Regions from separate parts of the Clostridium nitrophenolicum genome, predicted to be linked through region 1. Evidence: riboswitches for the same ligand, from Rfam matches in the RefSeq annotation. Region 1 holds a riboswitch; each other region holds the start of a gene.

Region 1 (3,290 bases):
TATAACGATGTAATGTCAAATATAATAACGCCTATAATACCTGAATATAGTAGTGCTAATGAAAGTGAAAAGCAAAAAATTAAGAGTAAAGCTGTAAAGGCCGCAGTAGAGTATGTAACTAAAACTTTAAATAGTGAAGGTTGTCCTAAAACTACTAATACAGCTAAGCTAACCTTATATGAACAAAATAGCAAATGGATCATAAAACCAAATGAAGATTTCATATATGCCTTAACAGGAAAGATGCCTCAACTACTCAGAAAGTAATTGAGGCATCTATATTTTAGTCCTCTTCCCTTAATATGTTTACATTTTTGCCTTCCATAACTCTATTCATATTTCTTACGGAGCACATCTTTCCACACATAGTACAGCTATCACTATGTTCTGGCGTGGATTCTCTTCTATACCTTCTTGCTTTTTCTGGATCTATAGAAAGTTCAAACATTGATTCCCAATCTAACTTCTGTCTTGCTTTTGCCATAGCTAAATCCCATTCTTCAGCACCTTTAACTCCTTTTGCTATATCTGCAGCATGGGCAGCTATTTTACTCGCAATAATACCTTCTTTCATATCTTCTAGATTAGGAAGTCTTAAGTGTTCTGCTGGAGTAACATAGCATAGGAAATCTGCACCATTTGCTGCTGCAATAGCCCCTCCTATAGCACTTGTTATATGGTCATACCCTGGGGCAATATCTGTAACTAAAGGTCCTAAAACATAGAATGGAGCTCCATGACATAGCTTCTTCTCTAAAATCATATTGGAGGCTATTTCATTTAAGGCCATGTGTCCAGGTCCTTCTATCATAACCTGTACATTTTTCTCCCAGGCTCTTTTTGTTAACTCACCTAAAATCATAAGTTCTTTAATTTGGCTGGCATCTGTAGCATCTGCAAGGCAGCCTGGCCTACAAGCATCTCCAAGACTTATAGTTACATCATATTCTACACATATATCTAGAACCTTATCGAAATATTCATAGAATGGATTTTCTTTGTTATTAAGTTCCATCCATGCATATAAAAGTGATCCTCCTCTAGAAACTATATTCATAACTCTTTTATTCCTTTTAAAAACCTGAGCAGTTTCTCTGTTTATACCAGCATGAATAGTCATGAAGTCAACTCCATCTTTAGCATGCTTTTCAATTACTCTTAAAAATTCTTCTGAAGTTATATCACTTAGTTCTTTATCATAAAAGCCTACTGCATCATACATTGGAACTGTGCCTAGCATTGCTGGACTTATTTCTACTACCTTTCTTCTGAACTCTTCAGTTTTCCCAAAGGAACTTAAATCCATTATAGCTTCTGCTTTCATTTCTATAGCTTTTTGTACCTTCTCAACTTCTGCATCTACATTACAGCAGTCCTTTGAAATTCCCAAATTAACATTTATTTTTGTTCTTAAACCTTGTCCTACTCCTTCAGGACTTAATGCTTTGTGATTCTTATTCGCAGGTATGACAACTTTTCCTTCAGCTATAAGCTCTCTTAATTGACCAACATCCATATGTTCCTTTTCTGCAACTACTTTCATCTCATTTGTAATGATGCCTTTTTTAGCAGCATCCATCTGTGTTGTATAGTTCATAATCTTCGGTCTCCTTTTTATATAATTTTAGTAGTTCATAAATATCCCCATATGTAATGCTGGCTTTTTAACTTAAATATATTTCTAATAAAAAAAATGAAAGCTTACCAAAAGATAAGCTTTCATGTAAAATCCAAAGAATATACTAATTTACACTATTGCTTCCCTCCGGTAGTGTTAACTACATCAGGTTCCAAGGTTTAGGCAAACGCCCTCTCAGCCAAACGGCACACCTAGCAAATACAAAGGCTCTATTTATTTCTACATAAAAATTATACTTCAATATATTACCTTTGTAAAGGATTAGAATATATTTGTTTAAACTACACTTTTTACTACTAAATTTATACTCTCTACTAAGTCGATTTCATAAGGTTCTATATCATTTCTTGTTTCAGCGTCATATATAACTCTTATTACAGGCCTGTCAGGAAAATTTTCATTCTGCCTTACTACATATCCTTCAACATTATTTGATAACTTAACACAGCAGCCTAGAGGATAAACTGAAAAGGATTTTCTAAATATCTTGACTATTTCTTCATCAAAAATTGTACCACTTCCTGCTAATATTAACTCATAGGCATCATTTGGACTGAAAGTTTTTTTATAATCCCCGCTATTTGCTATAGTATCATACACATCACTTATAGTAATTATACGAGCATATTTTGATATACTCTTGCCTTCTAAACCATAAGGATATCCTTTACCATCCATTCTCTCGTGATGTTGTAGAACTGCTCTAACTACTGTCCCAGGAATTCTGATATTCTTTCTCAGAATATTAGCTCCTATATAAGGGTGTTCCTTAAATTCATTTAACTCTTCTTTTGTTAAGTTTCCTTTTTTTTCTAACAAACTCTTTGGCAGCTGAGCTTTGCCTATATCATGCATAACAGCAGCTAGTCCTAACTCTTTTACTGAATTGGAGTCCATTCTCATAGCATGTCCTATAAAAGTTGCCATAACACAAACATCTATACTATGCACGTAGGTCTGGTTGCTATTTGTTTGGATGTCATATAAGCTTTTATTTATATCTGCACTTGTACCTATATAATCTATAAGTTCATCAACAATTTTCTGATAATCTGACATTATCTTTTTATCAGAAACGACAGTTATATTCTTCATCATCCTTGACATACATTCCATAGTTGTCTGCTTTAATCTGCTGACATTTTCATCTTCTACTTCAACATCCTCTAACCTTTTATCTTCTACATATACATAAAATATTCCCAGTTCTCTCATTTTATTAATGTAATTATTATTTAACACCGTACCTGCTCTTAATAAAACTCTTCCATCATTAGTGAATATATTTTTACCTAATACTTCATTTCCTTCTAATCTATTTATAATCTCCAGCTTCATATTTCACCTCGAAAGTTAAATTTGCTAACAAATATTGTTTCTGTAAATAATTATATAATATTTTATATGAGAATAATAATAGATAATATGACACTATACCCAAATATATGCTAAATATGTCTCTACTTTTACCTGTAATGCTATAATTATATATTTAATTATACTGCAAATATAATTATAAGTGCACTATTTTTTATAAAAAATGAACCGCCTTTGAAAGGCAGCTCATTTTCTAATTTTTTATTCCTGTTTATCCGATGACTACCCGCTCTAATACTCCCATCGCACTCTGTGAAAGCGGGAGTAAAGAGCG
Region 2 (3,290 bases), 2.8 Mb from region 1:
TAAAACTAGGTGGCGGTGTTGTTGGTGGACCTTGCTGCTGTCTATAAAATCCTTCTAACTCTTGTCTGTAAAAAGTATTAAATGGACATTGAAATTGATGTCTAACACTATATGGGCAGTAATGTATTATATTAGGGCATGAATCACTTTTATCATTATTTCTATAGTTACTCATTAAGTAACCTCCTTAATTTTTAGTCCCTTTATCATAATATTTCAAATAAAATAAAATGTTACATGCCCTTTATAAAAATATTATTTCTTTTTATTTTAATTTACATCTTATTTTTTTTATTATTATATCATCAGAAATACTAAATATATTATCTATAAGCTCAGTTCTGAAACTTCCAGTCCCCTTAACATGCTGAGAAAGTTCACCACATATTCCCATAAGAGCTATTGCAAGAACAGTGCTCTCCAGTATACTTCCAGAAGAAATATAGCTTGCTATAAGGGCGGTAAGCATACATCCTGTTCCTGTTACCATTGAAAGCATTTCACAACCATTTGTTATTAAATACGTATTAGTACCGTTTGTTATTATATCTACCACTCCTGTTACTGCAATAACAGAGCCCGTTTGCAGCGACAATGTCTTTAGCATTTCTATATTTTCATCAAAATTTTGCTCTGTTACAACATCACATGCTCCAACATCAATTCCTTTTGCATTGCTTTTTATACCACAGATTGCTTTTATTTCAGACATATTACCCTTAATAACACTTGGACGACACTCTGAAATAAATTTCTTTGCATAATCTAGGCGAAGCTTACTGCAGCCCACACCTACAAGGTCAATTACTTGTGGAATTTTATTTTCAAAAGCTGTTTTACCTGAAATCAACATAGATTCCATTCTGATATCCGTTATATTTCCAAGGTTAACCCCAAGAGACTTAGAAACGAAGGTAATTTCAGCAACCTCTAAAGGATGTTCAGCCATGATAGGTTTTGCACCTACAGCAAGCATCATATTTGCGCAATCATTTATTGAAATTGGATTTGTGATGCAGTGAATAAGAGGTTTATTTGATTTAACACTCTGTCTTATTTGCAATAGGTTGTCTATTGTTACTTCTTGGTTTATCATAAACTTTCGCCCCCAAACGTCTCTGAATTTTTGCAAGCATCCCTGTTCTGCTTAATGCTCCCAAGAAAACAAATGCAATTGTTCCTCCAATAAGTGTGGCCATAATAAATGAAGGAACATAAAACATCCATGTAAGCCCTGTTCTGCCCCAAATAAGTGTCATGACAGGATATGAAACTATAGCTCCTATAATGCCAGTTCCTATAACCTCACCTATAGCCGCAAAAATCAAATTACCTTTAGATGCTCTATATAAAATTCCAGACAAAGCGGCTCCAAAAACTGCACCAGTTAAAGCCAGTGGTGGAATTCCCATGAGAGCCATTCTTATTACACCAATCAATGTAGCACAAAGCAGTGAATACCAAGGTCCAAGAATAACAGAACATACTATGTTAATAAAATGCGCCATAGGACACATTCCTTCAACACGAAGAATCGGTGAAATTACAACTCCCATTGCTACCATCATTGCCAGCATAAGTTTTTTTAATAGTTTTGAGTTTCTTTCCATAATAAAAACCTCCCTAATAATATTTATTTTCCAAAATGTCATACAGGAAATAAATACCACTAACAAGGCATAGTTTTAGCGTAACTAAATAGCAATTTCCTATATGACATAGGTCATACCGGTCGGTCGAAGCTCAAAAGCTTCCTCTCACCTTGAAACACAAGTTCCCTCGCTATTTAGTTGTACTTTGCCATAAAGCGCAGGGTGCTCCCCCTCCGCTTATCAAAGATATACTCCTTGAAGCATAATAAAAAAATGGAATACACCGAGTAAGGCATATCCCATTTATACTCATAAAAATATAAGCAAATAGTATAACTAAAATATTTCCTTACGTCGGCATTATCCGAATCAAGTTATGGGTCGAAGTATAAACTTCCTCTCAGCCTGCAGTGCAAGCTCCCCTTTTCAGGAAAATTATATCATATGTTTTTGTTAAATTCAACATAACCTGCAAATACCATAGTTATGTTCCTTTGTACTTACAAAAATAGAGTTTTCTTTACAAAGTAACAACTTTATATTATAATTAAGTTGTTAGATTCAAATTTATGGTATATAACCTATACAAAAATTCATTTATAGATATCAAAAGAACACTTCTTCTGTCAGTGAAGCGATAAAATCTAATCTATAAGCAATAAACAATCTTTTAGTCATAAGTAAAAGAATGACTATATGAATCTATTAATCCTTAAAAAGTTGTAAGAATTCGAGTAAAATATAAATTTCATGACAAAAATTCGATTGAAATTTTCACTAAATTAAGATGGAGGTATAAAAATATGAAATTAGGTCTTATCATTCCAAGCTTTCCCGGTGAAAGACGGGTAGCTTTATTGCCTGAACATGTAGATAACTTTAATAACGAACTTATAGTAGAACATAATTTTGGAATGAGCTTAGGCATAAGCGATGAAGATTATGAAGCAGTAGGCTGTAAGATCGGATCTCGAGAAGAAATCTTTTTAAATTGTGATGCGATATTTTCTCTAAAACTCATTGGTGAACAAGATTATAAATACTTAAGGAAAAACCATATGATCATTGGCTGGACCCATCCATTTGGATCCGGAAAAAAATTCATGGAAGAACAAGCTAATATTAAAGATTTAATTATAGTTGATTTAGACAACATACATCCTACTGTTTATTACAAAAATACAGCTAAAAGAATAGACTGGATTCCACCAAACTTTGTAAAGGATAACAGTTTTATCGCTGGTTATTCTTCTACTCTACACGCTTTACTTAATTTTGGTGATATTCCTGATAACAATACAAACATTGCTATACTAGGATCAGGGAATGTATCTCAAGGAGCATTTTGTGCTATTTCTAAATTTAGCAATAATATTACGCTATTTTACAGAAAAACTATGGATCAATTTATAAGTTCTTCTCATAAGTTTGATATTATAATAAACGGCATCGAGTTAGATAAAGCTGGTTTACACATATTAACTCTAGACCAACAAAAAAAATTAAAGAAAAATTGTTTAATAATTGATGCTTCTGCAAATGCAGGTAAAGCAATCGAAGGAAGTGTAAACACTTCAATAGATGACCCAATATATAAAAAGAATGACGTTTACTACTATGTAGTAAATAATTCACCTTCAATTTTATTTAGGCAGGTCAGTTCAAAAATAAGTAAAGCTTTTAGCGAAAATGTTTATA
Region 3 (3,290 bases), 1.5 Mb from region 1:
CTTACTGAGAAGAGACAGTCTGCAATTTACATTTATGCAAACTATTATTTGACTTCCAACGTCTAAGCTATCAGAGCACTGCAGTTTTAATCCTCCTCCACCTATATCAGTTATAATGCCAGCTTTGAATCTATTTCTTGCAAGTATCTCAGTTGATATATCTGATATTGAGTAATAATGAATACCTGCAGCTAAAGGTAGGTATGAAATCTTCAAGTTAATTGGAATTCTATGGTACATTCTTCTGTCAATAAGTCTTATTATCTTAGGAGGACTTAGTACAAGATGTATGTATTCTTCATTGTTTTTTATTCCTAAAACAGTTGATTTGCAAAGAAACAGTTCATTCTCTTGTAATACTATAAGTTCTATATGTTTATCTACTGGAAAAATAAAATGCTCATAATAATCGACGCTTACAAGAATACATTCCTTGTAAACGGTTTTTATAACCCCTGTACAGCTTCTACTTTCGTGCATCAACTGAAGCACTTTATTACAACAATTCAAGTTAACAAATTTATCCACCATCTAGCCACATCCCCTTAACAGCATAAATATGTAGTTTATATTATACAGTAAAAATGGAAATATTTCTATTTTATAAAGCATTGAAGACAAATATCTTTCTTCTTACCAATAGATTTCAGTAAACCTTCAATACTTAGATATTGTAAACTGTCAGCATCAATGAGATCTTTTATTTCATCTATACTGTATCTAGAACCGACTAACTCATGACTATTAGAAGTATTGATTCCCCAAAAGCACGGATATTTTATAATAGGAGAAGCAGCTCTAAAATGTATCTCTTTTGCGCCTGCATTCCTTAATAATTGTACAATTCTTTTACTTGTAGTTCCTCGCACAATAGAGTCATCCACTACAATTACTCTCTTGCCTTTAACGGAGTCTTTTATCACATTTAGTTTAAGTTCCAGGTTAGCTTGCCTTATTTTTTTAGAGGGTTCAATAAAAGTTCTTCCTACATATTCATTTTTTTCAAATCCTACATCATAGGGAATACTAGATGACTTTGCAAATCCAATGGCAGACAAAATTCCAGACTGAGGAACGCCTATAACTATATCTGATTCAGTAGGACATTCATCCCAAAGAGCTCTTCCTGCATTAATTCTTGATTGATAGACACTTACTCTGTCAATTATACTATCCGGCCTAGCAAAATATATGTACTCAAAAGCACAAATTGAGTGCTTAAATTTTTTACAATAATTTATTGATTTCATTCCAGTAGAATCTATTGTAATAATTTCTCCAGGATATACATCTCTTATTAATTCAGCCTTAATAGAATCTAGTGCACAGCTTTCAGAGGATAAAACAAAGGAGTTATTAAGTGTTCCTATACAAAGTGGCCTAATTCCCTTTGGATCTCTGAATCCAAATAGCTTTTCTCCAGTATAAAGCAATACTGAATATCCTCCATCTATTTGTTTTATAACCTCTAATATTGCATCTTCTAGTGTTTCACACTCGCTGTTTTCTATTAATTTTAATATTACCTCTGAATCTGTTGTGGTATTAAATTTCACACCTTTTGCCTCTAAATTAGCTCGCAGCTCTTTAGCATTTGTTAAATTCCCGTTGTGGGCAATTGCAATACTCCCACTTATTATGGGCTGCGCATTTATTATATTACTATCTCCACAAGTTGAATATCGTACATGCCCTATTGCTGAATTACCTGTAATCTCGCTAAAATTTCCTTTATTAAAAACATTAGAAACAAGTCCCATCCCCTTATAACAACTTATATTGTCACTATCAGCAACAGCTATACCACAGCTTTCTTGCCCCCTATGCTGCAGAGCATTAAGTGCAGTATATAACAAAGAAGATATATCAAGAATTTCATCACCTAAAATCCCAAATACACCACACTCATCTTCAATTTTATCTACTTGTTTACTGCTATTCATACCTGCACACTTCCTATCTTTTAAATTCTATAATTATTTACCTGATTTTCAAAGCATAGGATTTTCAATGTGCTTCTTTAAAATAAAAAAACACAAATCCATAGGATCTGTGTTTTTAAATTAACATCTTCTTAGACACGTTATGAAAACAACTTCCTACGCTGGCATTATCCAGTTCAGGTATTTAGGGTCAAAGAATTAAAGTTCTTACTCTCAGTTGGCCAATCCAACTCCCCTGTGTTTTTTTATTCACTTTTATTATCTAATAGTACCATAGGAAATCTTTTTATTCAATTTATATTCTGTTTATCTATGCTGCATTTTCTAATTCCTTCTCCTGCTGAGGTTTTATTGTGATTAAACCAATTGCTAATAAAGTGATAAAACTAGCTACTGCAAAAGGAAGTTGCTGTGAAAATGCATGTCCTAATATTCCAGACAAAACAGGTGCTATAGCAGCTCCAAGCCAACGAACAAAATTATATGCTCCTGAAGTAATGCCTCTTTCATATGGAGATACTTCCATGATATGACTAGTATATAATGCATTATTTAATCCAGAAACTAGACCTGATAGAATAATTAGTATGATTTTCCCATATAGGTTGCTCATAAAGAATAGAGATCCAGTAAAAATAAAAAATAATAATAAACTATACGGTAGAATAATCTTAGGACTAAACCTCTTCTCTAGATTATGGGAAAGAATAGCTGAACCATAAGCAAGCATTAATCCCCAACCAAAGAACACAAAACCTAATTGAATAGGTGAAACTTTTATAACAAGTGGTGAATAAGCTAATATTACGAAGAATCCGTAATAATAACACATAGAGGACATTGCTACACTAATAAAAGGACGGTATTTAATTAATTTTAATAGTTCTTTACCACCAGCTATTTTGCGCTTACTTTTATCTTTAGATTCATAAACAAAAAAGCTAACTAAAATAAAGGCAATGAATATAAGAATACAAGTAGCCATAAATGGATAACGCCAAGAATATCCACCTAAAACTCCTCCCAGTAGAGGTCCTCCAGCCATTCCAAGACCGATTGCAGCCTCGTATAAACCTATTGCATCATTTGCATCATCTGTAAATGAAATTAATAAAATCATTGCTGTAGCAAAAAACATTGAATTTCCAAGTCCCCAACCTGCACGGAAAATTGAAAGTGCAGGAATTCCATTTGAAATTCCACATAATAAAGAAAACAGTGTAACTAGACCTAATCCAATTGACATCATATTTTTATTACCTAATTTATTAGCTAAAATTCCTGATGGAATCATCATAATTGCCATAGTTAAAATATATGCTGTAAATAACATTTCAACCTGCCAAG

Evidence for each region. A riboswitch is a leader RNA that binds a small molecule or an ion and turns the genes downstream of it on or off. The one in region 1 is predicted to bind thiamine pyrophosphate.
Region 2: it holds a riboswitch for thiamine pyrophosphate, as region 1 does, so the genes downstream of both, thiW (energy coupling factor transporter S component ThiW) here and thiC (phosphomethylpyrimidine synthase ThiC) in region 1, are expected to answer to the same signal.
Region 3: it holds a riboswitch for thiamine pyrophosphate, as region 1 does, so the genes downstream of both, purF (amidophosphoribosyltransferase) here and thiC (phosphomethylpyrimidine synthase ThiC) in region 1, are expected to answer to the same signal.

Annotation. Positions count from the first base shown of each region.
Region 1 covers NZ_AP042469.1:4,517,423-4,520,712, forward strand. Annotated here, with positions in the region: gene ACZ5N4_RS21430 (hypothetical protein) at 1-267, shown strand, start outside; gene thiC (phosphomethylpyrimidine synthase ThiC) at 284-1,597, opposite strand; TPP riboswitch at 1,744-1,842, opposite strand; gene ACZ5N4_RS21440 (HD-GYP domain-containing protein) at 1,916-2,977, opposite strand.
Region 2 covers NZ_AP042469.1:1,537,762-1,541,051, reverse strand. Annotated here, with positions in the region: gene ACZ5N4_RS07155 (hypothetical protein) at 1-175, opposite strand, end outside; gene thiM (hydroxyethylthiazole kinase) at 266-1,063, opposite strand; gene thiW (energy coupling factor transporter S component ThiW) at 1,041-1,610, opposite strand; TPP riboswitch at 1,922-2,026, opposite strand; gene ACZ5N4_RS07140 (Rossmann-fold NAD(P)-binding domain-containing protein) at 2,396-3,290, shown strand, end outside.
Region 3 covers NZ_AP042469.1:3,043,460-3,046,749, forward strand. Annotated here, with positions in the region: gene ACZ5N4_RS14445 (PilZ domain-containing protein) at 1-531, opposite strand, end outside; gene purF (amidophosphoribosyltransferase) at 597-1,943, opposite strand; TPP riboswitch at 2,079-2,190, opposite strand; gene ACZ5N4_RS14455 (MFS transporter) at 2,254-3,290, opposite strand, start outside.